Regions from separate parts of the Hoeflea sp. AS16 genome, predicted to be linked through region 1. Evidence: riboswitches for the same ligand, from Rfam matches in the RefSeq annotation. Region 1 holds a riboswitch; each other region holds the start of a gene.

What was found. A riboswitch is a leader RNA that binds a small molecule or an ion and turns the genes downstream of it on or off. The one in region 1 is predicted to bind cobalamin.
Region 2: it holds a riboswitch for cobalamin, as region 1 does, so the genes downstream of both, WNY80_RS16770 (energy-coupling factor ABC transporter permease) here and WNY80_RS00240 (CbtB-domain containing protein) in region 1, are expected to answer to the same signal.
Region 3: it holds a riboswitch for cobalamin, as region 1 does, so the genes downstream of both, bluB (5,6-dimethylbenzimidazole synthase) here and WNY80_RS00240 (CbtB-domain containing protein) in region 1, are expected to answer to the same signal.

The regions. Positions count from the first base shown of each region.
Region 1 covers NZ_JBBMQQ010000001.1:56,077-65,894, reverse strand. Annotated here, with positions in the region: gene WNY80_RS00265 (GNAT family N-acetyltransferase) at 1-369, opposite strand, end outside; gene cobN (cobaltochelatase subunit CobN) at 457-4,194, opposite strand; gene cobW (cobalamin biosynthesis protein CobW) at 4,219-5,271, opposite strand; gene cobU (bifunctional adenosylcobinamide kinase/adenosylcobinamide-phosphate guanylyltransferase) at 5,275-5,799, opposite strand; gene WNY80_RS00245 (CbtA family protein) at 5,796-6,509, opposite strand; gene WNY80_RS00240 (CbtB-domain containing protein) at 6,522-6,701, opposite strand; cobalamin riboswitch at 6,751-7,127, opposite strand; gene WNY80_RS00235 (cobyric acid synthase) at 7,178-8,644, opposite strand; gene WNY80_RS00230 (hypothetical protein) at 8,783-9,007, shown strand; gene WNY80_RS00225 (ABC transporter substrate-binding protein) at 9,644-9,818, shown strand, end outside.
Region 2 covers NZ_JBBMQQ010000007.1:81,103-90,920, forward strand. Annotated here, with positions in the region: gene rsgA (ribosome small subunit-dependent GTPase A) at 1-724, shown strand, start outside; gene WNY80_RS16755 (ATP-dependent Clp protease proteolytic subunit) at 790-1,368, opposite strand; gene WNY80_RS16760 (DEAD/DEAH box helicase) at 1,552-2,979, opposite strand; gene WNY80_RS16765 (DMT family transporter) at 3,289-4,251, opposite strand; cobalamin riboswitch at 4,356-4,566, shown strand; gene WNY80_RS16770 (energy-coupling factor ABC transporter permease) at 4,621-5,304, shown strand; gene WNY80_RS16775 (threonine/serine dehydratase) at 5,478-6,452, shown strand; gene WNY80_RS16780 (cation diffusion facilitator family transporter) at 6,506-7,405, opposite strand; gene WNY80_RS16785 (cytochrome c) at 7,411-7,770, opposite strand; gene WNY80_RS16790 (anthranilate synthase) at 7,767-9,818, opposite strand, start outside.
Region 3 covers NZ_JBBMQQ010000001.1:414,890-424,707, reverse strand. Annotated here, with positions in the region: gene phnN (phosphonate metabolism protein/1,5-bisphosphokinase (PRPP-forming) PhnN) at 1-515, opposite strand, end outside; gene WNY80_RS01990 (alpha-D-ribose 1-methylphosphonate 5-triphosphate diphosphatase) at 515-1,654, opposite strand; gene WNY80_RS01985 (DUF1045 domain-containing protein) at 1,655-2,362, opposite strand; gene phnE (phosphonate ABC transporter, permease protein PhnE) at 2,362-3,906, opposite strand; gene phnE (phosphonate ABC transporter, permease protein PhnE) at 3,903-4,868, opposite strand; gene phnD (phosphonate ABC transporter substrate-binding protein) at 4,944-5,855, opposite strand; gene phnC (phosphonate ABC transporter ATP-binding protein) at 5,912-6,793, opposite strand; cobalamin riboswitch at 6,975-7,156, shown strand; gene bluB (5,6-dimethylbenzimidazole synthase) at 7,205-7,885, shown strand; gene WNY80_RS01955 (DapH/DapD/GlmU-related protein) at 7,882-8,496, opposite strand; gene phnL (phosphonate C-P lyase system protein PhnL) at 8,493-9,200, opposite strand; gene phnK (phosphonate C-P lyase system protein PhnK) at 9,204-9,818, opposite strand, start outside.

The DNA.
Region 1 (9,818 bases):
CAGGCGGCCGCATTCGGTGTAGCCCAGACCTTTATAAAACCGCGGCGCCTGGAATTCGAATGTATCAAGATATACACCGACAAGCCCTTCCTGGCGGGCAAAATCTTCCGCCCGCGCCAGAAGCGAACGTCCGATGCCCTTGCCCCGCTGTCCCTCTGCAATCCCGAGCAGCTTGATAAACAGCCATTGCTGCACCTTGTGCGCCACCAGGCCGCCGGCAAGCTCGCCGTCAGCGTCAGTTGCCTTGAGGTGAAACGGCTCCGGATCGAACGGCTTTCCGAGTGCCTCAGCCACCGAATCGATCATGAACTCGACCGTGTCGGCAAAATCCTCGTCACCACCTTCGATCACGGTCATTTCGATTGTCATGCGCAGTCCCCGTTGTTCGGCATCATGTCGGTGACGGCAAGGCAATCCCTGAAGCCGGAGCGGGCATCCGAACTTTCCGCCTCCCGCTCAACCATGTCCGGTGTCTCCCCCGGACACTTCGGCAAGCGCAAACTTGGCCGAATTGCTCTTCGGCGTCCACAAGCCACGCTCGATGGCCTCTTCGAATTTTGCCGCCATCTCCTTGAGGGCATCGGGATTCTTCTCGCGCAGAAACGCCAGCGTCTCCTCATCCATCAGATAGGCCTGGTAGACCGCATCAAAATGCGCGTCCCGCACAGCACCGGTGGTTGCGGCGAAGGCGAACAGGTAATCCACCGTCGCCGCCATCTCGAAGGCGCCCTTGTAGCCGTGCCGCTTGACGCCCTCGATCCATTTCGGATTGACCGCCCGTCCGCGCACCACACGTGCGATCTCCTCTTCCAGCGAGCGGATCACCGGACGCTCGGGCCGCGAATGATCATTGTGGTAGATCGCCGGCCGCGTGCCGCGCGCCGCTTCCACAGCCGCGGTCATGCCGCCTTCGAACTGGTAGTAATCATCGGAATCGAGCAGATCATGCTCGCGGTTGTCCTGGTTCTGCACCACCGCCTCGACGGTCGACAGCCGCTGCTCGAACAGTTCATGCGCCGCCTGCCCTTCTTCGCCCGCACCATAGGCATAGCCACCCCAGACGACGAAGGCCTCGGCCAGGTCTCCGCGGTCAGCCCAGCCACCCTCATCCATCAGCGCCTGCAGGCCGGCGCCATAGGCTCCGGGCTTGGATCCGAAGACCCGGAACGAAGACTGCCGCAAAGCCTCGGCCTCAGTCGCGCCCGCCTCGATCAGCAACCCACTCTCCTGCCGCGCCCGTGCCGCCAGCGGATTGTCAGCCTCGTCCTCTTCCAGTGCCGCAATCGCCCGCACCGCCCGGTCAAACAGCGCGATCTGGTCCGGAAACGCGTCACGGAAGAAACCGGAAATCCGCAAGGTCACGTCGACACGTGGCCGCTTCATCATCGCCATCGGAATGATCTCGTAGCCGGTCACCCGTCGGGAGGCCGGATCCCAGACCGGCTTCGCCCCGATCAGCGCCAGCGCCTGGGCGATGTCATCGCCGCCGGTGCGCATGTTCGAGGTGCCCCATGCCGTCAGCGCCATCGAGGTCGGCCATTCGCCGTGGTCCTGCACGTGCCGCATGACCAGAAGTTCCGCCGATTTCTGCCCCAGCTCCCATGCCGCCGGCGTCGGCACCGCGCGGCTGTCAACCGAGTAGAAATTCCGCCCGGTCGGCAACACATCCGGGCGTCCCCGCGTCGGTGCGCCCGAAGGTCCGGGAGCCACGAAACGTCCATCGAGCGCGGTCATGAGACCGTTGATCTCGGCCTCGCCGCAGGCCTCGACCGAAGGCCGGATCATGGTCCGGATATTCTCCATCACCGCACTCGTGTCAGCCCAGTCACCCGGCACCGGGGTACGCCCGGACACCAGTTCGATCGCCAGCAGTTCGATCCGCTCGACCGTGTCGCCATTGGTGCGCCAAAGATCCTCCGAAACCGACTGCAAAACGTCAGGCTTGGGCCCCGTCCACGGTTCACCCATGGCGCAATCGAGTGGATCGAAACCAGAAAACCCCATGTCCCGCGCCATAGCCCGGTGCAGGCTGTCTTCGCCGGGCGTCACACCGCGCTTGATCCGCGCCAGCGCCACCGTGAGGTCCGTCAGCAATCCGCCCTCGGGCGAAAGTCCAAAGATATGAAGCCCGTCGCGGATCTGCATTTCCTTGAGATCACACAGCCAGGCATCGAGCTTTTCCAGCGCCAGATCATCATCATCGCCCGGCACAATCCCGGCATCGGCATCCAGCCCGATGTCGCGCACCAGGTCGAGGATCTGGCCCTTGAGCAGTTTCAGCCGCCGCGGGTCATGCCCCGAGGCTTCGTAATATTCATCAACGAGCGCTTCGAGGTCCTTGAGCGGGCCGTAGCTTTCGGCCCGGGTCAGCGGCGGCGTCAGATGGTCGATGATCACGGCCGATGTGCGGCGCTTGGCCTGTGTCCCCTCACCCGGATCGTTGACGATGAACGGATAGACATGCGGCATCGCACCGAGCACCGCTTCGGGATAACACGCCCGCGACAAGGCCAGCGCCTTGCCCGGCAGCCATTCCAGATTGCCATGCTTGCCCATGTGCACGACCGCATGAACATCAAACTCGGTGCGCAGCCAGGCATAGAAGGCGAAATAGCCATGCGGCGGCACCAGGTCCGGTGCATGATAGCTGGCTTTCGGATCGATATTGTAACCGCGCGCGGGCTGAATGCCGACGGCGACATTGCCGAAACGCAAAAGACCCAGATGGAAAGCCCCGTCGCGATAGAACGGATCGGCTTCAGGTCCACCCCAGCGCTCGTTCACTGCCGCCTGGATTGCCGGATCGAGCGCTTCGAAAAACGCCTGGTAGTCCTGAAGCGATAGCGGCACCCCGCCGCTGCGATCGTCGCGGATCGCATTGGTCGGCCCGGCCTTCAGCGCTGAAATCAGCGCATCGCCATCAGCGGGAAGTTCGCCAGTCTGGTATCCCGCCCCAGCCATCGCCTTCAACACTTCGACGGTGCCTGCGGGCGTATCAAGCCCCACCCCGTTGGCCAGGCGCCCATCCCGGTTGGGATAATTGGCCAGCACGATCGCCACCCGGCGCTCCGGCGCTGGCGTCCGCCGCAACCGCGCCCAGCGTGATGCCAACTCTGCAACAAACTGCACCCGGTCCGGCTCCGGCGCATGGGTGACGATATTGGCCTCAACCGTCTCGTCAAACCGCGCCGCCGATTTGAACGACACCGCGCGGGCGAGCACCCGGCCATCCACTTCCGGCAGTGCCACATGCATCGCCAGATCACGCGAGGTCAGACCCTGCTGTGACGCGGCCCAGGCCTCGCGGCCACCGCCTGCAAACACCGCCTGCAACACCGGCGCACCGGTTGACTCAAGCACCGTTCCTTTGGTCTGTGCGCCCGGCGAGGAGACTGCAAAGCCGGTGGCATTGATCACCACGTCAGGCGCAGCATCGGCGAAAATCGCCTGCAATGTGCCCACCGAAACCGGGTCTTTGAGACTGGAGACGAACACCGGCAACGCATTGACACCCTCGGCTTTCAATCCGTCGCACAAGGCTGCAACCGGCGCGGTCTGGCCGCTCTGCACCAGCGCCCGGTAAAAACACACCGCCACCACCGGTGCGCCCTCAATCCAGTCCTTGCTCACATCGGCAAGTGCGGGATTGCTCACATGCGGGTGCCACAGCCCGGCCTTGAGCAGCGGTGCAGCCGGTGCAGGCAACTCGCCGCCTTCAATCAGCGCTTCGGCATACTGGATAAGCCCGCGGGCATTCTCCGCACCACCTTCTATCAGGTAAGTCCAAAGCTGGTCGCGGGATGCCGGATCCAGCGTCGATAGCGGCTCCAGCCCCGGATCAGGCCGGTCATCGCCCGGCAACGCTGCAATCTGGAAGCCATTGGCAAACGAGGCTGCGTGCAGGCTTTCCAGCGCATAGGCAAAATAGCTGGCCCCGCCGAGCGCGCGGACGATCACCAGTTTCGCCTTCGGCGCCATCTTCGCCACGAATGTGTCGACCGACATCGGATGCTTGAGGTCGCTGAGACTCGCCAGCCGCCAGGTCAGCCGGCCTGTCGTCTGCCGCGCGGCTGCTATGCTGGCAAGCTCAGTATCGGCGGCACTGAGAAACAGGATATCGCCCGGGCTTTGGCCCAGATCGACGGCTTCATCGCCATCGCTCAACGTCCCTTTTTGTGCGACCAGCAAATGCATCGCGACACCGTCTCCTCGATCGGATCAACCAGCCAGCGCGGAAAGGCTTGCGCGGATTGCCGCCTCGTCCAGATCATGCAGACCGATCACCACAAGTCGGGTTTCCCGTGCCTCGCCGCTGCCCCATGGACGGTCGAAATGCGTTTCGATGCGGCTGCCGACCGCCTGAACAACCATGCGCATCGGCTTGCCGGCCATATCGGCAAATCCCTTCAGACGCAGGATGTCGTGGCTGACGATCAATGACTTGAGACCTTCGGTGAAGCCCGCAACATCGCTCACCGGACCAAGCGAAACCACGATGCTTTCGAACTCGTCGTGATCATGCTCATGGCCATCGGCATGATGCATTTCATGATGCGACTTGCGGTTGGCAATGTCGTCCTCGCTGCCGACACCCAGCCCCAACAGCACTTCCGGCGCCACCTCGCCCTGCCGCGCCTCGACGAAAATCGGCTTGCGGGTGAGATGCCCGGCGATCCCGGCGCGAACGCCTTCCAGATCCGATGCGCTGATCAGGTCTGTCTTGTTGAGAATGATCAGGTCGGCGGCAGTCAGCTGATCCTCGAACAACTCCTCGAGCGGGCTTTCATGATCAAGCCCTTCGTCAGCCAGCCGCTGTGCGTCGAGCTTGTCATGGTCATGCGCAAAGCGCCCGGCGGCAACAGCGGCGCTGTCGACCACGGTGACCACGCCATCGACGGTGACTTGCGTCTTGATGCCGGGCCAGTTGAAGGCGGCGACCAGCGGCTGCGGCAAGGCCAGACCAGAGGTTTCAATGACGATATGGTCCGGCCGGTCGGTACGCGCCAGCAGCTTTTCCATGGTCGGGATGAAATCATCGGCCACGGTGCAGCAGATGCAGCCATTGTTGAGCTCGACGATGTCATCCTCGCTGCACACCTCGTCACCGCAGCCCTTGAGGACGTCGCCGTCGACGCCAAGATCGCCGAATTCGTTGATGATCAGCGCAATCCGCTTGCCCTTGGCGTTGGACAGCATGTGCCGGATCAGCGTGGTTTTGCCCGCGCCGAGAAAGCCGGTGATGACGGTGGCGGGAATCTTGGAAGCAATCATGGGTTACCCCTTCATCTTGAGTGGCAGGCCGGCGGCGACGAAATGAACTTCGTCGGCAAGGCCCGCAATTAACTGGTGAAGCCGGCCGGCATGATCACGGAACGCCCGTGCCATGGCGTTGTCAGGCACGATGCCGAGACCGACTTCATTGGAAACAAAGACCACCGGCCCCTTCAGGCCCGGAATCGCGGCGGCAATTTCATCAAAAGCGGTGCCGAGGTCGTGCTCGCCGAGCATCAGATTGGTCACCCACAGTGTCAGGCAATCAACCAGCATCGGACGGTCGGTCCGGGCATGGGTTTTGAGCGCCGGGACCAGGTCCACCGGGGCCTCGATGGTTTCCCATCCCTGCCCGCGCCGGTGCTGATGCGAAGCAATCCGGTCCCGCATCTCCTCGTCCCAGGCCTGGCCGGTCGCCAGATAGAGCCTTGTGTCCGAGGCACGTTCGACAAGCCCTTCGGCGAAGGCGGACTTGCCCGAGCGCGCGCCGCCCAGCACCAGCGTCACCGGTGGCAGGCCTGGCGTCACGCCGTTTGCTCCTCTGGAACACGCGACAGGAAAAAACCAAGCAATCCGCCAAGCAGCAGCCAGAAGAACAGCGTGGTCGCCAGCGATGCGGCGGCATAGGCCGACGCGATATAGGCAGGCACTTCGCTCGAAAGATCTTCAGGCACCGGCGAGCCCCACACATGCGGGGCGATGATGATGGCGACACCGACGGCCTTGACCAGCCATTCCGGCCGCATCGCGAGGCACCAGATCCCGGCAGCCGACATCGCCACGGTGATCATCCACCAGCTCTGCCTGTCGCCAAGATCGGCATAGGGGAACCCCGGAACCGCAGGCGGCAAGCTCATCGACGGCGCAAGCTGGACGCAAAACCACGCCGCGGCCCCGAAAAGCAGGCCGCGGGTGATCGCCTCGCGTCCTGCGGGAAATTCCACACCCATCAGCAGCGCCACGGCGGCAAGCATCAGCGCGAAACCTGCTCCTGCAACCAGATTGGCAAGAACCGTGTCCCAGAACCGGCCGAAGCCGAGCATGGAGTCTTCCTCGGCATGCTGATGCCCGGGCTCGGCCTCCGCACCGGCATCGCCATGATCGTGAGCAACCTCGCCATTTTCATAGGCCTCGGCCTGCATGATCAGCGGAATGGTTTTGACGTATTGGGCGGGCGTCATCACCATACCGGCAATGAGCCCGGCGGCGAGAGCCGCCAGGAGCAACCTGACAATCATGAGATCAATCCCTTAGTGGCAGGGAAAGCCGTAGGAATGCCTTGTGTCGTGCGCTGCGTCGTGCAGCGTCTGCGAATTGGCAAGACCAACTCCGAACACCAGGATCGAGCCGATGACCAGTGCCATCAGGCCGGCAACAGTGCGTGCGCCGATGCGATCGGTGAGGGAAAGCGTTTGGGTTTTGGCAGACATGACAACCTCCGTGAGTGACTTCGGAAGAAAGTTTCTTCCGAAGGTCCGGCTCTCAACCGGTGCGAATGGCAGGTCTCCTGGCTCGCGGGTCACGTCGACGTTGCCGTCGATCATCAGCAAATGCCGGCCTTCCCAACGCTGATCGCGGTCATGAAAACGGGACGATTCGTAGACAAAGAGGCGTCCGCGCCGATTGATCATGCCGCCACGTCAGTGGCTTGTCCGGCCCGGAGCTTCAGGATAACGGAAAAACACCATTGTCTTTCCGTCACTCTGGCCTCCCGTGCCCGGTGACATTCGCCTAGCCGCTCTACAGTCGCGGGGTCGGCTGCGATAAAGATGCCCTGGTTGGGTCCATCCCGTCGCATTCCCTTTTGATCCGGAAAACCAACTTGGGTTTCTGGAACCATTCGAACCTCAAGTGATAGGGCTGACGCCGCAGACTGTCAATCGAGACTGCGCCATCGCACGGCCTGTCAACGACCAATCAGTGCCGATGTGCTCATCAGCCTGTCGAACCCCACCAGACGGTCAAGCTCGGCAGCGACTTCATCGAGGGCTGCGTCAACATCGGCGCGGAAATTGGTCTCCCCGCCACGAATGCCAAACTCCGCCAGCAACTTCGCACGGTAGGCGTCCGAATCGAACAGACCGTGCAGGTAGGTTCCCGACACCTTGCCGTCGGGCGAAATCGCGCCATCAGGCCGCCCGTCGAGAAGCGTCATCGGTCGGGCGCTGTCCGGCCCGCGGCTGACACCGAGATGAATTTCGTACCCCGACAACGCCACGTCATGCTCCGCCGAACGCGCCTTGATGTTGCGGACAGTTTTTTCCGGCGCCATCTCTGTTTCGATGTCGAGCAGCCCGAGCCCCTCGGCTGCCTCGCCTTCCCCTTCGAGCCCCAGCGGATCGCTGACTATCCGCCCCAGCATCTGGTAGCCACCGCAAATTCCGATAATCCTGCCGCCGCGCCGGTAATGCGCCTGCATATCCCTGTCCCAGCCCTGCCGCCGGAAATCGGCGAGATCGGAAATCGTCGATTTCGAGCCCGGCAGGATCACAAGGCCTGCATCCTCGGGCAACCGCTCGCCGGGGCGCACGAACACGAGATCCACATCCGGCTCGGCCTTGAACGGATCGAAATCATCGAAATTGGCGATCCGCGACAACACCGGAACCGCGATCTTGAGCGCCCGCGCCGGCCCCTGCACCAGACGCTCCAAAGCCACGGAATCTTCCGCCGGCAATCGCGCCGCGGCCTTGAGCCACGGAATGACACCGAGGCACGGCCATCCGGTAAAACCGTCAATCGCCGAGATGCCGTCATCAAACAGGCTGACATCGCCGCGAAACTTGTTGATCAGGTAGCCCGCGATCATTGCGCGGTCCGCGACGGGCAGGATGGTATGCGTGCCGACGATCGAGGCGATGACCCCGCCGCGGTCGATGTCGCCGACCAGCACCACCGGCACCCCGGTCGCTGTCGCAAATCCCATATTGGCAATATCGCCTGATCTCAGGTTGATTTCCGCCGGAGATCCCGCCCCTTCGACCAGCACCAGGTCAGCGCCATCCGCGACACGGGCAAAACTGTCCATCACCGCCGCCATCAGTTGCGGCTTGAGTTTCTGGTAGTCGCGGCCGCGCGCATGACCGGTAACTTTTCCCTGAACCACGACCTGGGATCCGGTTTCGGACTGTGGCTTGAGCAGCACCGGGTTCATGTGCACGCTTGCCGACACCCGGCAGGCCAGCGCCTGCAGCCATTGTGCCCGCCCGATCTCGCCGCCGTCATCGGCGACAGCGGCATTGTTGGACATGTTTTGCGGCTTGAACGGGCGAACCTTCAGGCCATGATTTGCCGCCAGCCGGCAAAAGCCCGCAACCAGCACGGTCTTGCCGACATCCGAACCCGTTCCCTGAAACATCAATGCCCGTGTCATCGGCCGTCGATAGCACCGCCAACGGCAGATCAAAAGGCCTTTTCAAGCCGCCACGTTAACCATTGCTTCACCGTGATTTCAAAAGAACGGCAAATTCTTTTTGCGACATCTGAATTGCGACATCCCGCGACGGATTCAATGCAGCTCAACCCACCCGATGAGCATAGAGCAGCGTTAGATGGTGCTTGCCATTTGAAAATCGTCGTCAACACAAAACGGAAGGACATCGCCATGCTGTATGTATTCAATTCTGCCAATCGCGTTCAGATCGCATGGAACAACGTGCTTCCGGCCCAGAAGGCAAACCAGAAGCCCCGCTCCAGCGTGCTTAACAGCTTCATCCGCACGCTTTCCGCGGGCTGAATCGCGTCAAAAGCGCCCACCCGGAAGCTCCGGGAGCAATGAATTCCAAGAAGGCCGGATGAGCGATCATCCGGTCTTTTTTTGTCCGGCTGGTCCACAAATGCGAAGGCCGCCTGGATCTTTCGATCCCGACGGCCTGCCAAAATACACTGACGACCTCACAAAAACGCGCGAGGTTCGCGACATCCCGGTACGCAATACCTGATCCGGGATGGTCGGCGGTTGTCCCCCGCCGTGCAAACAGGTGTAACCCGGACATCGTTACCGGAGAGTTATTGAAACCCTAAGCATTCATGAATCTTGCAATTTATTTCGACGGCCCGAAAATTTATGATGCAATGCACCACCGGTGGCCATCCTGATTTACGAATTCTCGAAGCTACGGTTGATTTCTTGGCGTAAGTCCTTACCCTGAAAGGCGGCATTTCAATTGGGCAACCGCCTTCGACAGAGTTCCGTGGGTTCCACTTGCGCCGTTTGATGTCGCCTTTGCGTCGTAACTGACGTGTGAAATGGTTTTCAATGACCATGAGGCGATTTGCCTTCAATTCCATCGGTGTCCGGTAATCAGCAGTGACCGGGTTTTGCCGAAAAATGGAACAACCACTGCATCAATAAGACTGGGAGGTCTTACATATGAAGAAGCTTCTCGCTTCCACCGTTCTCGCCGTTGGCCTTATGGGCTTCGCCGGCGCCGCATCTGCTGCATCACATAGCGAATGTGGCCGCGTGACCATCGCCAACATGAACTGGGCTTCGGCTGAAGTTCTGGCGAACATCGACGAAATCATCCTTTCCGAAGGCTATGGCT
Region 2 (9,818 bases), on a different contig from region 1:
CATCGACACCGCCTTCATCGTCACTTCCTGCAATCTCGATTTCAACGTCGCAAGGCTGGAGCGCTACGTCGCACTCGCCTTCGATGCCGGCGTGACGCCGGTGATCCTGCTGACCAAGCCGGACCTGTGCGATGATCCGGCCCCCTATGTCGCCGACGCAGAGGCAATCTCCGCCGATGTCGCGGTGCTGACGCTCAATGCCAAGAGCGACGAACCGGCATCGAAACTGGCACCCTGGTGCAAACCCGGCCAGACCATCGCCTTTCTCGGCTCCTCCGGCGTAGGTAAGTCAACGCTGACCAATGCGCTTTCGGTCAGCGAAGTCGCCGCCACGCAGGAGATCCGCGAGGATGACGCCAAGGGCCGCCACACCACATCGCACCGCCAGCTTCACATCCTGCCCAATGGCTGCGCCGTGCTCGACACGCCGGGCGTGCGCGAGCTGCAGCTGACCGACGCGGAAGAAGGTGTGGCGGAAGTGTTCTCCGATCTCGACGCATTGTCGCTGGAATGCCGCTTCAACGATTGCAAGCACACCGGCGAGCCCGGCTGCGCAGTGCAGGCTGCGCTCAAGCGTGGTGACATTGACGAGGCCCGGCTGTCGCGCTGGCGCAAGCTTGTCGCCGAAGACCAGCACAACACCGCAAGCCTTGCCCAGCGCCGGTCCAAGGACAAGGCTTTCGGCAAGATGGTCAAGCAGGCCAAGAAGCACAAATCGAAGTAACCCAAACGAAAAACCCCGCCGGTTTGCACCAGCGGGGTCATAGTCAGTCCAAACCTGAATCCGGTTCAGATTTCGCTTTCGCTGGTGATGATCTTGCCGACCAGGCCATAGTCCTTGGCTTCTTCAGCCGAGAGCCAGTAGTCACGATCCGTATCGGCAGCGATCTTTTCCACCTTCTGGCCGGTGGCCTTGGCGAAAATGGCGTTGAGCCGCTCGTTCATCTTGATGATCTCGCGCGCCTGGATCTCGATATCGGAGACCATGCCGCGGGTGCCGCCCGACGGCTGATGCAGCAGGAAGCGGGTGTTGGGCAGGCAAAGACGCTGCTCTTTCGGCACCGAGACGTAAATCAATGCGCCGGCGGAAGCCACCCAGCCGGTTCCGATGATCCAGACCTTGGGCTTGATGAAGCCGATCATGTCATGGATCGAATCGCCCGATTCGACATGGCCGCCCGGTGAATTGACGAAGATACGGATATCGTCATCGCTGGCCGCGGCAAGCGCTGCGAGCTGAGCGCAGACCTTGTGCGCCAATTCCTGGGTAATGCCGCCATAAATGAAGATCGAACGCGATTTGAACAGGTTTGCTTCCGCTTCCTTGCCCAGCGGCAGTTCTGTCGTCTTTTCGTCTTCGTCGCTCATAAGCCAGTCTCCGTGTGTTTGCATGTCACGCAGATAGTACGATCCGGCCCGCGAAACAATGGTGCTGAGGCGAATGGGTTTCCAACATGCAAACGGCGCAACGAAAAATCGCTGCGCCGTCTGCTTGTCAATTGGTGCGTCCGGACCTGAAATCAGGCCTGGCAGCGATCACGCCAGTGCGTGTCAGCCGCGGGCGGCAGCCTTGTCGCCGGCCTGCTCAGGCCGCGGACGGCGGTCGCTGCGGCGGCGGCGCGACTTCGCAGCCGGCTGGTCGCCATTCTGGTTGGCGGCGGCTGCCGGTTGATGCCGGTTGCCGCCGGGCTTGCCTGCCTGCTGGCCATTGGCGGGCTTGCGGCCCTGGCCTTGCGGCTTTCCACCCTGGCCCGGCTTGCGGCCCTGGCCCTGCGGCTTGGCACCCTGGCGCGGACGCGAATTGCGGTTGAGCGGAGCGAAATCACCATCCGGATCAGCCAGTGCGTCGACATAGGTGCCTTCAGGCGCCTTTTCGACCGGGATCTCTGTCTTCAGCATCTTTTCGATGTCGCGAAGCAGCGAGCGTTCGTCCGGAGCGCAGAACGTCACGGCAGTGCCCTCGGCGCCGGCACGCGCGGTGCGGCCGATACGGTGGACGTAGACTTCCGGGACATTCGGCAGTTCATAATTGACCACCAGGCTGACGCCCGGCACGTCGATGCCGCGGGCGGCAATATCGGTGGCGATCAGCACAGGCACGGTGCCTGCACGGAAGCCCGCCAATGCGCGTTCGCGCTGGCCCTGTGACTTGTTGCCGTGAATGGCGGCGGCGTTGATGCCGTCGGTTTCAAGCCGCTTGACGGCCTTGTCGGCACCGCGCTTGGTACGGGTAAAGACGATGACGCGCTCACCCTTGCGTTCACGGATGAGGCCGGCCAGCGCGCCCATCTTGGCAGGCGTCTGCATGTGCATGACCGAATGCTCAACGCGGTCGGCAGTCTTCTTGGCAGGAATCACCGACACTTCGATCGGGTCCTTGAGATGACGATCGGACAGCTGGCGGATTTCCTTCGGCATGGTCGCCGAGAACAGCAGTGTCTGGCGATTTTGCGGTGTCATGGCCAGCAGGCGCTTGATTGCCGGCATGAAGCCGATGTCGAGCATCTGGTCGGCCTCGTCGAGCACGACCACTTCGATCTCGTTGAGCGAGACGGCGCGTTGTTCGATCAGGTCCATCAGACGGCCCGGGGTGGCGATGAGAATATCAATGCCGCCGGCCAGCGCCTTGATCTGCGGACGGATCGACACGCCGCCAACCACGACGGTCGAGGTCAGGTGCAGCCTGCGGCCGTAATCCTTGACGCTGCGGGCGATCTGGGCGGAAAGTTCGCGGGTCGGCGACAGAATCAATGCGCGCACCTTCTTCGGTGCGGCTTTCTTGCCGGGCGCCAGGCGATGCAGGATCGGCAGCGAGAAGGCTGCGGTCTTGCCGGTGCCGGTCTGGGCCAGGCCGATCACGTCACGGCCTTCAAGCACGGGCGGAATCGCCTGAACCTGGATCGGTGTCGGTGTCGTCAAGTTCAGGCCGTCAAGCGTGTCGAGAAGGGCCTTGGACAGACCGAGTTCTGAAAAATTCATGGAATAGCTTTCGAAGTTTTGGGCATACGTCGGGGCGTACGCTTCAGCGTCGCCAGTCGCGGACCATGCCCGATCACAAAGGGTCCACCGGCTACGGTAAAACCGCAATCGGAGGAGTTCGGGTTGGGCGCATCGCCGCTGGCCGACGCGAAAATTCAAGGGTGGACGTAAGGGGAAGTCAGAACACGCTAGTCAACGAAGATGCGTGCAGCGGCCGATAGGCCCCTATCCAGTTGCCCTCTTAGGCCTGACAAATGCGGCCATGTCAAGGCGCGACGGTCAGATTTCGCTGCATTGCAGCAAACACGCTTAACGTCTTGAGCGCTTCCCGCCTTGCATTGCAAGGTTGGCAGCAACACTGTGAACCGGCTTGCCGGGTGTTAAAGCTATCGCGGAAATCACGATGGCACAGGCAGCCCATTGAGCCGCCCCGACTGGTTCGGCAAAGGCAAACCAGCCCACCAGGAACATCGTCGGCAGTTCAAAGCTTCCGGCAATCGCTGTCCGGGCGGTTCCGATTACAGGAGCAGCCACCGTATAGAGCAATTGCGGAACCAGTGCCGAGCCGAAGGCAATGCCTGCCACCAGCCACCAGCCCGAAGCCGTCACCGGAAACAGAGCCGCCAGCTCCGTCGTCGCCATCAGTGGCAACAGCCCAAGCACGGAACCGAGACTGGCGCAGGCAATCCGCAGCACCGGGCTGAGAACATGGAGTTTGTGGACCAGCACATTGATGCCGAAGGCAAAGCCCAACGGCGCCGCCAGCGACAGCACCAGCGCCGGTACCTGCTCCGCGGAAATCACATCCGGCGATGTCGCAAGCATCGCTGCCGCGACAATCATCAGTGATGCCAGGATGGCACGTCGCCGCGGAACATCGCCGAACATCAGCCAGGCGATCACCAGGGTAAAAACCGGATAGGTCATGTAGAGAACGCCTGCGGTGGAGACCGGCGCAACTTCAACCGCGCGGACATAACCGACCCAGCCAACCCCCATGGCTATCCCCGCGGCAAAGCCCCAGGACAACGGAACCCATTGAGCACGGGCCCGCCAGACAAATGGCAACAGCACGATCGCGGCGAAGGCATAGCGGTAGAATGCAATGGCGTGCGGCGCCATGCCCTCGGCAGTCAGCGTGCGTGCGAAATAGGGGACAAGACCAAAGTCCACAGAAGCGGCAACAACGGCCAGCGTTGCCAGCCCGGTGCCAAGGAAATGTTGATTATCAGTGCTTTCGCCGCTCATGGCCGTTGAGTAACAGGCAGCCATGCGATGGGCAATCCGGCGCAGCAACGAGTCCTGCGGAATGAGGCCAGCAACTTGGGTACGTCGCAAAACGTCGTATTTCAGATTGCCATCTGACAGGTCCCGAAATATCCTTTGCCTGTTCGGGTTCCATGAAGGCCAAGCCTTCGGGATTAAAGGGGAACACGGTAGGGACGACCCGCAAAGGGGCCCGATCCGTGGCTGCCCTCGCAACTGTGAGCGTGAGCCGCATCCACGATGCCACTGGGAGATCCCGGGAAGGCGGATGCCGGCAATGAAGCGCGAGCCAGGAGACCTGCCCGGATTTCGGGGAAGCCGTCAAACGCTTCCGAATTCAACCTCTCGCACGAAGGGTGCGGAAAGGATTACAACATGCATATTGAACCTGGCGTCGTCGACGGCGCAAAACTTGCCCTGAGTTACGCAACCGCAGCCGCGGCCGGCGGCCTGCTGTTGAAAATGTCGTGGGACACGATTCGCAACGATGGCGGCCTCGCAGCCCTCGGCATGCGCTCGGTGGTCACCACGCTGCTGGTGTTTTCATTCTTCGAAGTCTTCCCGCACCACGCAATCGGCGTTTCGGAAGTTCACTTCATTCTTGGATCGACGCTCTACCTGATGTTCGGCGCCGGACCCGCGGCCATCGGCCTGGCGCTGGGCCTGCTGGTGCAGGGCGTCTTCTTTGCTCCGTTCGACCTGCCGCAATACGGCATGAACGTCACCACCCTGCTGGTCCCGCTCTACGCCATGTCGCTGATTGCCAAGCGTATCATTCCGGCTGGCACCGCCTACAAGGGCGTGTCCTACAAGCAGGCCCTGGCACTCTCGACCAGCTATCAGGGCGGCATCGTCATGTGGGTCGGTTTCTGGGCGCTGTATGGCCACGGCTTCGGCGCTGAAAACCTCTCGCAGATCGCAGCCTTCGGAGCGGCCTACATGCTGGTCATCATCATCGAGCCGATTGCCGATCTCGGCGTTCTGGCACTTGCCAAGACGCTCGATGGCCTCAAGGGCAATCCGATGTTCAACAGCCGCCTGTACAGCCACGCGGCATAGAGCTTCACCTGTTTCTCACTGACAAACGCCGCGTGGCCCGGGTCACGCGGCGGTTTCCGTTTGGCGGCAGATATTGATTGCCAAACCGGAGCATGCCAAAGCCGCAAAGGGCTTGGTAAGCCGGCCACGGTGCGGATAGCATCCCGACAGACAATTCACTTGAGGACTTCCGGATGAACATAGAGATGATCCGCGCCGCGCAAGCCCGGCTTGATGGCCATGTCCGGCGCACGCCCTTGCTCGGTTCTCCGTTTCTTGACGAGATCGCCGGCCGGCGGGTCTGGGTCAAGCCGGAGTGCCTGCAACACACCGGCAGCTTCAAGTTCCGCGGCGGCTGGTCAGCGGTATCGGGACTGGACCCCGACGCCAGATCGCGCGGCGTCATTGCTTTTTCCAGCGGCAATCACGCGCAAGGCGTGGCGATGGCAGCGAGCCGGCATGGCGTGCGTTCGATCATCGTCATGCCATCCGATGCGCCCCAGACGAAAATCGACAACACCCGCGCTCTGGGCGCTGAAGTGGTTCTTTTTGACCGCGCGAAAGACGACAGAAATGCGATTTGCGCCAAACTGTCCGAAGAGCACGGCCTGACGCTGATCGTGCCCTATGACAACGCCCTGGTGATTGCAGGCCAGGGAACCTGCGGACTGGAAATCGCCGAACAGGCCGCAGCGGAGGGAATCACGCATGCCGATGTGCTGGTGTGCTGCGGCGGCGGTGGTTTTACCTCAGGAATGGCGCTGGCGTTCGAGGCTGATGCACTGGGCCTGCGGGCACGGCCGGTCGAGCCCGAGGGCTTTGACGACATGGCCCGCAGCCTGGTGACAGGCCACATCGAGCGAAACAGCCGCCTGTCCGGCTCGCTCTGCGATGCCATCATCACGCCCCAACCCGGAAACATGACCTTTCCAATCGTGGCGCGGCTTGCGGGCCCGGGGCTGGTGGTTAGCGAGGACGAAGCGCTTCACGCCATGGCGATTGCCTTTTCCCGGCTCAAGCTTGTCGCCGAACCCGGCGGGGCCGTCGCATTGGCGGCAGCCCTGTTTCATCCGGACGAGATTGAGGGCGAGGACGTGATCGTCACGATTTCCGGCGGCAATGTCGATGCGGACGTGTTTCGCATGGCGCTCGACAGGTTTGGTGGCTGACGGGCTTCATTGCCGCTGGCTTCAAACTACAAGCTGAGCATGGAACCGGAGTTTCAGGTCAGCCGGACCCCCTCGTCCTTGGCCTTGTGTCCGGGCTCGACATGGATGATCACCTGCACGCCTTCCACGGCCTGCTTGAGCGCGGTCTCGAGCCGGTCGCATATACTGTGCGATTGCTCCACGCTCATGTTACCATCAACCACCAGGTGGAATTCGACAAAGGACACACGTCCTGCCATCCGGGTCCGGATGTCATGCGCCTCGATGGCACCATCGGCTTCAGCCTTGATGATCTGCTGGATGCGCAATTCGTCGGCCGGATCGATCGCCCGGTCCATCAACCCGCCGACCGAGGACGCAATCACCTTCCAGCCCTGCCAAAGCACGTTGAAGGCAACAATCAGCGCCAGCAACGGATCCAGCCGCGGCTGGTCAAAGGCAAGCGCCAGAGCCAACCCGGCAATCACCCCAACCGATGTGACGACATCCGAGAGGATATGATGGCCGTCTGCCTGAAGTGCGGGCGACCGGTGCCGGCGGCCAATCCGCAGCAACACCGCAGCCCAGATCCCGTTGATCACGGCAGCGCTCGCATTGACCGCCAGACCAAGGGCCGGCGCCTCGATGCGTTTGGGTGCCATCAGCCCGCCAACGGCCTCGTTCACGATTAGAAGCGCCGCAACGACGATCAGAACGCCTTCGAGAACGGCAGAGAAATACTCCGCCTTGTGATGGCCGTAGGGATGCCCGGTGTCGGCAGGTTTCTGCGCGTAGCCAATGGCGATGAAAGCCGCCAGGGCGGCAATCACGTTGACGATGGATTCAAGCGCATCGGAATATAGCGCGATCGATCCGGTCAGGTACCAGGCAACGAACTTGAGGCCCATTACCGCGAACGCCAGCGGAATCGACCAGAAAGCCAGCCGGCGAATGGTTTTCGAGGCCTGGGGCACGCCGGCTAGCCTTGCAGCGATGCAATATAGGCGATGATGGCATCCACCTGTTCGGGCGTCGCGATGAACTCCGGCATGTCCGGATGGCCCGAGTAGATCCGCCCGTCGGAGAATGCTTCCTCCAGCGCATCCATCGGGAAGCTGTCAGACAGTTTGCGGAATGCCGGCGCATCGTGGTGCGGGCTGGCATCGGCCTCGCCCACCGCATGGCACTTGCCGCAATTGATCTGCACCAGGTCGCGGCCCTGCTCGATCTCGTCACCGGACTGCGCCCTGGCAGGAGTGGCTCCCGCCAACAGGCAAAGCGCCGAAACGCCAAACGCCATCGCCACCACCAGCGAAGTTACACCAGATTTTCTGATCATGCCGCCTCAACCTTCTTCCGCCGCGCCAGATGCGCAACCACATTCTCGATGATCCGCATGCCGGCGTCCTGCCCCAATGTCATGATCGATTCAGGGTGAAACTGCACGGCTGCGATCGGCAGGCTCTCATGCTCGATCGCCATGATCACCCCGTCATCGGTTTCTGCCGTAACACGGAATTCCTTTGGCAATGTGGCATAATCGGCAAAAATCGAATGATAGCGGCCGACCGTCACTTCCTTTGCGAGGCCTGAAAAAACAATCCCGCCCGAAGGAACCCGTATCCTTGATGGCTTGCCATGAACCGGGATGGCGAGTTCCCGCAAGCTCCCGCCAAAGCTCTCGACCAGCGCCTGCAACCCCAGGCACACGCCGAACACCGGCAGCCCACGTGCGCGGATCTGCTCGATGGTGGCGGCGCAATCGAAGTCCTTTGGGCTGCCAGGTCCCGGCGACAGAACCACCAGATCGGGCGCGACCCGGTCAAACATTTCCTCGGCAACCGGCGCACGCACGGTGGTCACCTTCGCTCCCGTCTGCCGGAAATAATTGGCCAGCGTATGAACGAACGAATCCTCATGGTCGACCAGCAGGATCGAGGTGCCCTCGCCCACCTTGGCTGTCTCCCGGCCCGCGGTGCCGGCATTGCCGAGCCGGGCGTCACGGATCGCCGACAGCATCGCCGAGGCTTTCAGTTCGGTCTCGGCTTCTTCTTCCTCGGGATTGGAATCAAACAGCAGCGTCGCCCCGGCCCGCACCTCGGCAATGCCGTCCTTGATCCGGATGGTTCTCAGCGTCAGGCCGGTGTTCATGTCGCCGTTGAAGCTGACCATGCCGACAGCACCGCCATACCAGGCGCGCGGGCTTTTCTCGTTGTTTTCGAGAAACCGCATCGCCCACAGTTTCGGCGCGCCTGTCACCGTCACCGCCCAGGCGTGGCTCAGGAAGCCGTCAAACGCATCCATGCCGTCCCGCAACCGGCCTTCGATGTGATCGACCGTATGGATAAGCCGCGAATACATCTCGATCTGGCGCCGGCCGATGACCTTCACCGATCCCGGCTCGCACACCCGGCTCTTGTCGTTGCGGTCGACATCCGAACACATGGTAAGTTCGGACTCGTCCTTCTTCGAATTGAGCAGCTTGAGGATCTGTTCGGAATCCGAGATCGCGTCCTCGCCGCGCTTGATCGTGCCGGAAATCGGGCAGGTCTCGATCCGCCGGCCGTTGACCCGCACGAACATCTCCGGAGATGCACCGACCAGGTATTCCTGGTTGCCCAGGTTGATGAAGAACGAATAGGGCGACGGGTTGATCGCCTTCAGCCGCCGGCTGATTTCCGACGGACGGGCTTCGCAACGCTCGAAAAAGGTCTGGCCGGGAACGACCTCGAACAGGTCGCCGCGCCGGAACTTGTCCTTGGCGCGCTTGACCAGCTCCGCATATTCGCCCGGCGTATGGTCCCCGCGCGGCGGAACCCGGTCGGAAGCCTTGAACGGCTCGGCTGCGATCTCCGCATCGCGGCCTTCGGTGGTCACACCGTCGAGGCTGAAATCATAGCGGTCGATCCAGGCCTTGGCCGCATGGTGGTCGACCACCAGAATTTCATCCGGCAGGAACAACAGCAAATCCCGCTGGTCCTCGGGCCGGATCAGTTTCGCCGGAACCGGATCGAACTGAAACGCCAGATCATAACCGAACGCACCGTAAAACCCGATATTGCCGTCTTCCGCCGAATGGAACAGGTCGACAATTACCCGCAGCACCGAAAACACCGTCGGCGCGCGCGAGCGTTCTTCCTCCGAGAACACCCGGTCGGGCTGCGCAATCTCGATCTCGATCTTCCGTGCCTCTTTGCCGGAGATGGCAAATTCCGCATGGCCGGCGAGCCGGTCGCCAAGGATCGAAACCAGCGCTTCGCCACGGCCGTTGTAAGCCTCGATTGTCAGCTTGCGCTCTCTCGAGGAGATGCCGAGCGGTGGATCGACAATCGCCGTGTCCCACCGGGTATACCGGCCCGGATATTCGTAGTTCGAGGAAAACACCGC
Region 3 (9,818 bases), 360 kb from region 1:
TCGATAACGACATCGGCCTCCAGCCGCGCATCCAGCGCTGCGGCACGCTCAAGCCTTGCCTCTATCTCCGACGCACTCTCCCGGCCTCTTGCCTGGAGCCGTTGCGCCAGAGTGGCCGGGTCAACCCGGATCTCCACGGCCACAGCACTCGGAAACACCTGCTGAATGACATTCCAGGCCCCCCTCGATCCATTGACCACCGCAAGGCGGCCTTCGGCCAGGTGAGCCTCGATGGTACGTGGCAAGCCGTAACGCAGTCCGTTCGCAGTCCATGTCAATGCAAACTGCCCCTCGTCGATAGCCGCATCGAACTCGGCCTCGGTCATGGCGACATGGTCTTCGTTTCCCGCATCGGCAGGCCGGGTGATCGCCCTGCGCACAAACAGCACGTCTGCCCGGCCGGCAAGCTGATCCCGCGCATAGGACATCAGCGTGTCCTTGCCCGAGCCACTTGGCCCGAGCACCACGATCAACCGGCCCGGATTCGTGCTTTTGAGGTTCGCCGGCAATTGCATCAGGCGACCCGTTCGCCTTGCCGCCAGACCGAACGCACCACCGGAACGCCGCTCTCCCGGCGCACCCGGACAAGGTCAGCGCGCTTACCGGGCGTCAGGCTACCCCGGTCATCCAGCCCGACCGTTTTCGCAGGCGTTGCCGTCACCAGCCGGATCGCGGCAGGCAGGTCGAGATCGTCGACTTCATCGGCAAGCACGAACGGCGCGTGGATCAGGCTGAACGGAATATAATCCGATGACAACACGTCCAGAACACCGGCCCGCGCCAGGTCGGTCGCCGCGATATTTCCGGAATGGGAGCCGCCACGCACCACGTTCGGCGCTCCCATCAGGACGCTCATGCCGGCCTTGTGAGATGCCTGTGCCGCCTCGATGCTGGTTGGAAACTCCGCCAATTTCACGCCGAAACCGACAGCTTCCTCGACATGACCGAGCGTTGCATCATCATGGCTGGCAATCGTGATCCCGCGCTGGGTACAGGCGCTTGCGATAGCCTTGCGGTGCGCATCGGAATACTGGGCCGAACATTCCTGCCGCCGGGCGACGAAGTGCGCAAAGGCCTCGTCGGACAGGCCGCGCTTGGTCTTGTAATATAGCGTGTACTGCTCCATCGTCTGGAACTGCCGCTGACCCGGCGCATGGTCCATCAGCGACGCCAGCCGCACCTGGGTATCTGTCTGGAAGTCGGCAAAATGATCGAGCACATCTGCCGCCGACACCTCGCAACGCAAGTGAATGAGATGATCGGCGCGCAACCGGTTTTCCGCCCGCGCCGAAGCAAGCGCATCGGCAATCGCGCGCATTTCGCCGACCTCAAAACCGTCATCAGCGTCAGACCCGAGCCGCAGGCAATCAAACACGGTGGTAATGCCCGAAGAGGCAATCTGGGCGTCATGCGACTGGATCGCCGAGATGGCATTCCAGCGCACGCCCGGACGTGGCGAGTAATGCGCTTCGAGATGATCAGTATGCAGCTCCACCAGGCCGGGCAGGATGTAGTCCCCTTCCATGTCCACGCCACTCGCCGAATTGCCTTCCGCGATCTCGGCAATCACGCCATCGCGGACCACCAGGCTTCCGGAAACGATCCGGTCCTCAAGAACAAGCCGGGCATTGGTCAAAATTGTCTCGGTGGTCATTCAGGCAGTCTTTCTATGCTGGCCAGACGCAAGCGGCGTCCGGCTGTGGATTTGAAAAGGCGCGCCGGGTTCCGGCTCGACAAACAGCGTGAGCGCGCGAACCACGACCGGTCCGGCCAGGGCCGGTGCAAAATGTGTTTCCGCAGCAGCGGCGATGCGGGTGATGTCCGGCTCCGGCAGCCGGTTGGTCAGGGTCATGTGAAAACGGAAGCGGTCAAAAACATAAGGATACCCCCACCGCATCAGGTTCCTCAACTCGCCCGAAGACAGCGATTCCGGGTTGCGCCGCTCGATCTCCCTGTCGCTCAGGGGCGCGCGCAGCGGTTCGAACGCTTCAACGACAGCACCGGCGAAGGCAGCCAGCTCCGGGGCCGGACCGCCCGGCACGAGCGCGACAAACCCCTCGAGGCGACCCACCATCAACGATGGAATCTCAAACACGTCGGTCTGTTCGGCAAATGTTTCCATCGCCCTGACCAGGTCGGCTTCGCTCACCCCGTCGGCAAGACGGAACGGCGCCTTCAACGTGGCATGGAACCCGTAGCGCCGGGCCGGACCGGTGATCGTCGCCAGTTCACTGGCGCCAAGGCCGTCGAGATCGGGATGCTCGACCGGATTGCCGGTTGCGGCATCGCGTCCCAGCCAGCTTGACCCGAGCCGGTGAAGCGGTTCGTCCGAACCCGGCGAAAAATAGAAGGCATACCGCATCACATCTGTCCCCTGCCAATCAGCATCCCGCGCAACCGCGACGAAATCGTGTCGAACACATAGACCACGAAAAGGATCAGCAGCACCATATAGGCGACATTTTCCCAGTCCGAATTGGTCCGCATCGCTTCCCACAATTTCAGGCCGATGCCCCCGGCGCCGACCGCTCCGATGATTGTTGCCGAGCGGGTGTTTGATTCCCAGAAATACAGCGACTGGCTGACAAACACCGGCAAGACCTGGGGTACAACGCCGAACCGCTGCACCAGAACCGGATTCGCGCCCAGCGAGCGTACACCCTCACGCTGCTTCTCGTCGATATTCTCCAGCGCCTCCGAGTAGAGCTTTCCGAGTGTCCCCGTATCGGTGAAGAAAATGGCGGAAATACCGGCCAGCGGTCCGGGCCCGAAAGCGCGGGTGAAGAACAGCGCCCAGATCAGCATGTCGACCGAGCGCAGGAAATCGAACAGCCGCTTGGTCACCTGGTTGGTGAGGAAACTCGGCGTGATGTTGCGCGCCGCCATGAACGACAGCGGAAAGGCGATTGCCGTGGCAAACAGCGTGCCGACAAAGGCCATGACGATGGTCTGGCCGAGCTTGACGAACACGTCGCCATGCTGCCACTCGGCATTGTTGAGGAAATTGTCCACAGCCAGAGACAGGTTCGACTGGGCCGGCTTGATCCGCTCGCCCCACAGGATCGTCGCCGTCACGTCGCCAAAGCCGCGGTTCCAGAACGGCGAAGACGTATCGAAAACGAAATTCTCCCAGCCCAGGAACCGTTGCCGGATCTTGACCTCGTCATCCTCGATTTCGACCCGCCCGGCAAAACCGAAACCAGCAATGATCTTTTCGCCACCCCGGCGCACGTCAACCCATTCCGGCAGCGCGCCCTCGGCGCGGACGATGCCGTCGGATCCGACATTGACCAGAACGGTCTCGGTACCGCGCTTCAGCGTCACCCGGTAAGGCTCCACCAGCACGGAACCGGCAGAACCCATGCTGACCTCGGCGCGAACCGGCAGCACTTTCCGCTCCGACGTTGCTTTCGTCTCGGCCGCCTGTTGCCCGGCATCTGCCGCAGCGCCGCCGGTTGCAGCACCCGGCGCCATGAACCCGGTCGACGTCCCTTTCGCTCCCGGAACCAGGAAGCCCGTGGCCGCCGGCGGCGTCGCAACAGGCGCCGCAGTCGCCGCTTTGGTCACGACGGTGACTTCTGCATTTTCGGTCACCAGCCAGTCAGGCCTCGGGTCAGAACCCAGAGGTGAGTATTTTGGAAACTCCACCTCCAGATAGCCGTCGTGATAGACGATATCCGGCCGGACTTCGTAGGAGATCCAGTCAGCGAGATAGCTGCCGGCAATGTCCCAGCTGCCGCGCTGGATCACCTGCCCTACAGCGAACAGGTTCCAGGCAAACACCAGATAGATGGCGACCGCTGCCACCACCAATATCTTGCTGTAGCGGGTCAGAAACGATCGCTTGAACACATCCGGATAACGTCCGGTGATCTCGTCGAGCTGGCTTGCGGTTATGGCAGTCATGTCAAAGCTTCCCCATAGGCGCTTTCGAAGGCCTGCTCGCCAACCACCCGCTTGCGCAGCCATGCCGAGAACTGGTCGACGGCTATCACCGTGGTCAGAAGCAGGATGATGATGGCAATGGTCTTGGCCTCATGGCCACGGCTGATCGACAACCTGAGCGCCTCACCAATGCCACCACCGCCAACCGCACCGATAATGGTCGAGGCGCGGACATTGATTTCAAGCCGCATCAAGGTGTAGCTCAGGAAATTCGGCAGCACCTGCGGAACCATGCCGAAGCGGACCCGCTCGACCCAGTTGCCGCCAACCGCGCGCAGGCCTTCATCGGCCTTCATGTCGGCGTTTTCGACCACTTCGAAAAACATCTTGCCGAGCGAGCCGATGGTGTGGATCGCCACGGCAATGATCGCCGGCACCGGCCCAAGCGACAGGATCGCGGCAAAGAAGCCGGCAATCACGATCTCCGGGAAGGCACGCAGGATTTCCAGAAAGCGGCGGACAAAGCCACGCAGCCAGGCCCGCGTGGTCAGGTTGGACGCTGCCAGGAAGCACAGCAGGAAACCGAAGACAAAGCCGATGATGGTCGAGACGATGGCTATGTTGATGGTCTCGATCATCTTGAACACATATTCGGGCATGTAGAGGTTTGCGGTCAGCCAGACCCGGCCCTCCGGATAGTCGTATTTCAGCGATCCATCGGCATAGGGACTTTCCAGGTCAAACAGCGCCCGCCAGACTTCCCAGCCGTCGCGCGGGATCATGTCACCGAAAAAATCGAAGAAATGCGGCAGCCGGTCCCAGAATTTGCCGGCATTGGTCTCGTTGGCAAACCACAGCGATCCGGCCAGCGCCATCAGCAGCAGGACAAGCCCCAACCCGGTATAGATGCGCCGCTGCCGCGCCAGCGCCTGCCAGTGCCGCTCGGTCTCCGTGACCATCGGGGAATGCTGGGACGGTTTCATGATCTGATCCTGCTGTGACAAGGAAAACCGCGGTCCCTTTCACAAGAGACCGCGGCCGTTTTGCAGAGGGAAGGTTTACGAGCCGATCTTGGCGCGGCGGGCTTCGATGATTGCCTGGTAGAACGAGGAATCAACTTCGGTGAAACCCTTGTAATCGCCGCCCTGGATGGAGGCGAAGCATTCGGGATCGCTCTCGGGCAGTGCCATCATGAAGTCCTTGAACTTGGCCTTCATGTCGGTGTCCATGGTTGAACGGACAACAATCGGACCATTCGGGATCAGCGGCGACTGCCAGACCTGGACCAGGTCACCCATGTCGACGATGCCCTTGTCGACCATCTTCTTCAGATTGCCCGATGTGTAGCCGTCCTTGAACTCGCCAACGCCCGAAGCCCAGGTGGTGCCGGCATCGAAGTTGCCCTTGACGACTTCCAGAACCAGGTTCTCGTGACCACCGCCGAAGCCGGTTTCACCGAAATACTCGGCAATCGGCATGCCGATGGCGGCAGGCAGCGTGACCGAAGGAACCAGGAAGCCGGACGTGGAATCCGGATCGGCGAAGCCGAGCTTCTTGCCCTTGAGGTCTTCCAGCTTGGTGATGCCAGAATCCTTGCGCGCAACCATGACGGAGTAGTAGCCGGTGGCGCCATCGGTCTGGATCGTGGTCAGGATCGGCTCAACAGCGTCCTTGTTTTCAAGATAGACCTTGGCGTAGCCCGATGCCCCAAGTTCGGCATAATCGAGCGTGCCGCCGAGCAGGCCCTGGATCACGCCGTCATAATCGGCGGCCGGAAACAGCGAGACTTTTTCCACGCCGAGAACGGCGGGCAGTTTTTCGGTCATGCACTGGAAGCTGCGCAGGCGGTCGGCTTCGTTTTCGCCGCCGAGAATGCCGATACGGAAGTCCTTGAGGTCTTCGGCGCCTGCAGGCTGGACAGCGATGATGGCGGCGAACGATGCCGCTGCGAGAAGGGCTTTCTTGAACATTGATCTGCTCCTGGTGAGATCCGGCAGGATGCCGGCCATTCCGTGGGTTGGGCCTGTTACGCGGGCAAGGCGACCTCGGCTGCTGCAGGCTTGACGCTGAGCGCCGGCTGCAACGGACCGGTGGATTTGGACTTGGCCGGAACGATAGGGCGTTCGGCGGAAATCGATGTCGAGGTGATGGCTTCCGAGATCTCTGTACCGTCATCGGAGGCGCCGTAGATCATCCGCACGGCGTCACTGGTCAGCTCGTCGGGCGAGCCGTCAAACACCACCTTGCCGCCGGCCATGCCGATCACCCGCTCGCAATAGGCACGCGCCGTATCGAGCGTGTGCAGATTGGTGATCACGGTAATGCCTTCGCGCTCGTTGATGTCTTTGAGCGCGTCCATGACGATCTGCGCGTTGAGCGGATCAAGCGAGGCGATCGGCTCGTCGGCCAGTACCATCGAGGGCGACTGCATCAGCGCCCGCGCAATGGCGACACGCTGCTGCTGGCCACCCGACAGGGTTCCCGCCATCTGCAATGCGGTCTGGGCAATGCCGAGACGCTCCAGCGCCATCAAGGCTTTGGCTCGCTCCTCGACCGTGAAGATGTTGAGAATGTTGAGCACCGTCGAGCGGTGATTGAGCCGGCCAAGCAGCACATTAGTCAACACGTCAAGCCGCGGCACCAAGTTGAACTGCTGGAAGATCATCGCGCAATCGCGATGCCAATTGCGCAACCCTGCACCACCGAGCCCGGACACGGTCTTGCCCTTGAACCGGATCTCGCCGCTGCTTGTCGGCGTCAACCGGTTGATCATGCGCAGGAGCGTCGACTTGCCGGCGCCCGAACGCCCGATAACACCGACCATCTGCCCTTCCGGGATAGACAGCGTGACGGCATCAACAGCAATGTTGGTGCCAAAACGGCGGGTCACGTCGGTCAATTCAAGCATGGGCAAATCCCCCGGGATCACGATTGGTCTTGCGACTTTCGAGGAGTGACCTAGCCCAGCCATGTGAAAGGCCGATGTCGGTTTGATGTCAGTTTTGTTACGTTCCACAGGCCCGGAGAGGCCTGGTGCGAAACCTCCATTTTCCAAGCGCAAAACAGACTTGCGTCCGCGCTTCAGTCATGGCCCTATGTGGATGTCTGGTGCCCGTGTGATGCGGGAGAATCGGGAATCCGGCGAGAATCCGGAACGTGCCCAACGCTGTGACGGGGATGGTCTGCGCTTCATGCCACTGGGAGAGCCCGGGAAGGCGCGCAGGTCAGATGATCCGAAGTCAGAAGACCGGCCAGATGTCATAGCCTTTCAGCGCATGGACAGCGCTGCGGGTTTTTCCGGATTGTTGGGGATCAAACAATGCCGAAGACATCCATGCTGTCTGCAGCAGAACCATTCGTGACGGCTGAACGCGACGCCGTTTACAAGGCCATCTTCACCCGCCGCGATGTGCGCGACCAGTTCCTGCCGGAGCCGGTTCCGGATGACGTTCTACGACGGCTTTTGCAAGCCGCGCATCACGCACCGTCCGTGGGGTTCATGCAACCCTGGAACTTCATCACCATCCGCAGCCAACCGGTGCGCGACAGGGTGGCCGACGCGTTCGCGCGCGCCAACGACGAAGCTGTCAAACTGTTTCCAGAAGAACGGCAACCCAAATACAAATCATTGAAACTTGAAGGCATCCGCAAGGCGCCACTCAACATCTGCGTCACCTGCAATCGAAAACGAGGCGGCGATGTGGTTCTGGGCAAGACCCACAATTCCAGCATGGATCTCTACAGCACGGTCTGCGCGGTGCAGAACCTGTGGCTTGCAGCCCGCGCCGAGGGCATCGGCATGGGCTGGGTCAGCATCTTTCGCGACGCCGATCTCAAAGCCATCCTGAGCATCCCCGACCGGATCGAGATCGTCGCCTATCTCTGCCTTGGCTATGTCGACGAGCTCTATGAGCGGCCGGAACTCGAGGTCAAGGGCTGGAACCGCCGGCTGCCGCTCGATGAGCTGATTTTCGAGGAATGCTGGCAGGGCGAACCCTAGCCACCATGTTTTTCGATAAACGCCTCGACCGGCAGCGCCCGGAAATCATGAAGCGCCGCATGCAGCTTTTCATGCTCCCAGTCCCACCAGGCCAGCGCATCGAGGCGGCTGGCGATGTCATCGGAGAACCGTTGCCGGATGGTTCGCGCAGGCACGCCGACGGCAATGGCGAAATCGGCAACATCTTTGGTCACCACCGCGTTGGCCCCGATGATCGCGCCATTGCCGATGCTCACACCGGGCATCACCACCGCGCCATGGCCGATCCAGGTGTCGTGGCCGATGCTGATCCCCTGCCCGGCGCGCCAGTCGAAGAAATCCTGATCGTCAGTCTCGCCGTCGAAATACCACGACGAGCGATAGCTGAAATGATGCAGCGACGCCCGCTCCATCGGATGCATGCTGGCATAGATCCGCACATGACTGGCGATATTGGCAAACTTGCCGATGCTCGCATAGGCGATCTGGGTGTTCTCGACGCAATAGGAATAATCCCCCATGCTCGAGTGCGCCACGGTGCAATTGGCGCCAACCTCGGTGTAGCGACCAAGGGTGGAACCCACGACCTTGGCGCTGTCATGCACCAGCGGTGTCCCTGACAGCTTCGTCATGCCGCAGACTTTCCGGTGGCAAAGGCAGATACATCGATGATCTGATCGGCCACCGCATCGCGAACCTCCTGATCGTGGAAAATGCCGAGCAATGCCGCGCCATCTGCCTTCTTGCGGGCAATCAGGTTGATCACCACTTCGCGGTTGGCGGCATCCAGCGAGGCTGTCGGTTCATCCAGCAGCAGGATCGGGTGATCGGTGATGAAGCCGCGGGCAATGTTGACGCGCTGCTGCTCGCCGCCAGAAAATGTCGCCGGCGGCAGCGACCAGAGCTTTTCGGGAAGGTTGAGCTCGGCAAACAGATCCCGCGCCCGCTGGTGTGCGATCTCCTGCGCAATGCCCCGGATCAACAACGGCTCGGCGGCAACATCGAGCGCCGAGACGCGCGGCACGGCGCGTAAAAACTGGCTGACATAGCCGATCGTGTCGCGTCGGATCGCCAGCACCATGCGCGGATCGGCACTGGCAACATCGATATGTTTGCCGTGATGGCTCACCAGGATCTGACCGCTGTCGCAGCCGTAATTGCCGTAGAGCATTTTCAGGATCGAGCTTTTTCCAACGCCGGACGGTCCGCCCAACACCGCGCAGGACCCGGCTTTCAGCGAGAACGACACATTGGTGACGACCGGCAATTCAACACCGCCACGCATATGCATGACGAATGTCTTTTTCACGTCCGAAGCGACAAGCAACGTTTTCATGGGTCAGACCTGCAGAATTGAGGAAACAAGAAGCTGGGTGTAGGGCGCACGCGGATCATCAAGCACCCGGTCGGTGAGACCCGCCTCGATCACCCTGCCCTCCTTCATCACGATCATTCGGTCCGACAGCAACCGCGCCACGGCCAGATCGTGGGTGACCACCACCACGGCAAGGCCGAGATCGGAAACCAGCCCACGCAGCAGGTCGAGCAACCGCGCCTGCACCGAAACATCAAGACCGCCGGTCGGTTCATCCATGAACACCAGCCTTGGCTCGGTCACCAGGTTGCGGGCAATCTGCAACCGCTGCCGCATGCCGCCGGAAAAGGTCCGCGGCTGATCATCAACCCGGTCTTCATCGATCTCGACACGGGAGAGCCACTCGATCGCGGTGCTACGGATGTTGCCGTAATGCCGGTTGCCCACCGCCATCAGCCGCTCGCCGACATTGGCGCCGGCCGAGACGGTCATCCGTAACCCATCAATCGGGTTCTGGTGCACGAAACCCCAGTCCGTGCGCATCAGGTAGCGCCGTTCGGCTTCAGCCATCTTGTAGATGTCGGCGCTTTCGCCACCACGCATCCGGTAGTGAACCGTGCCGCAAGTCGGCGTCATGCG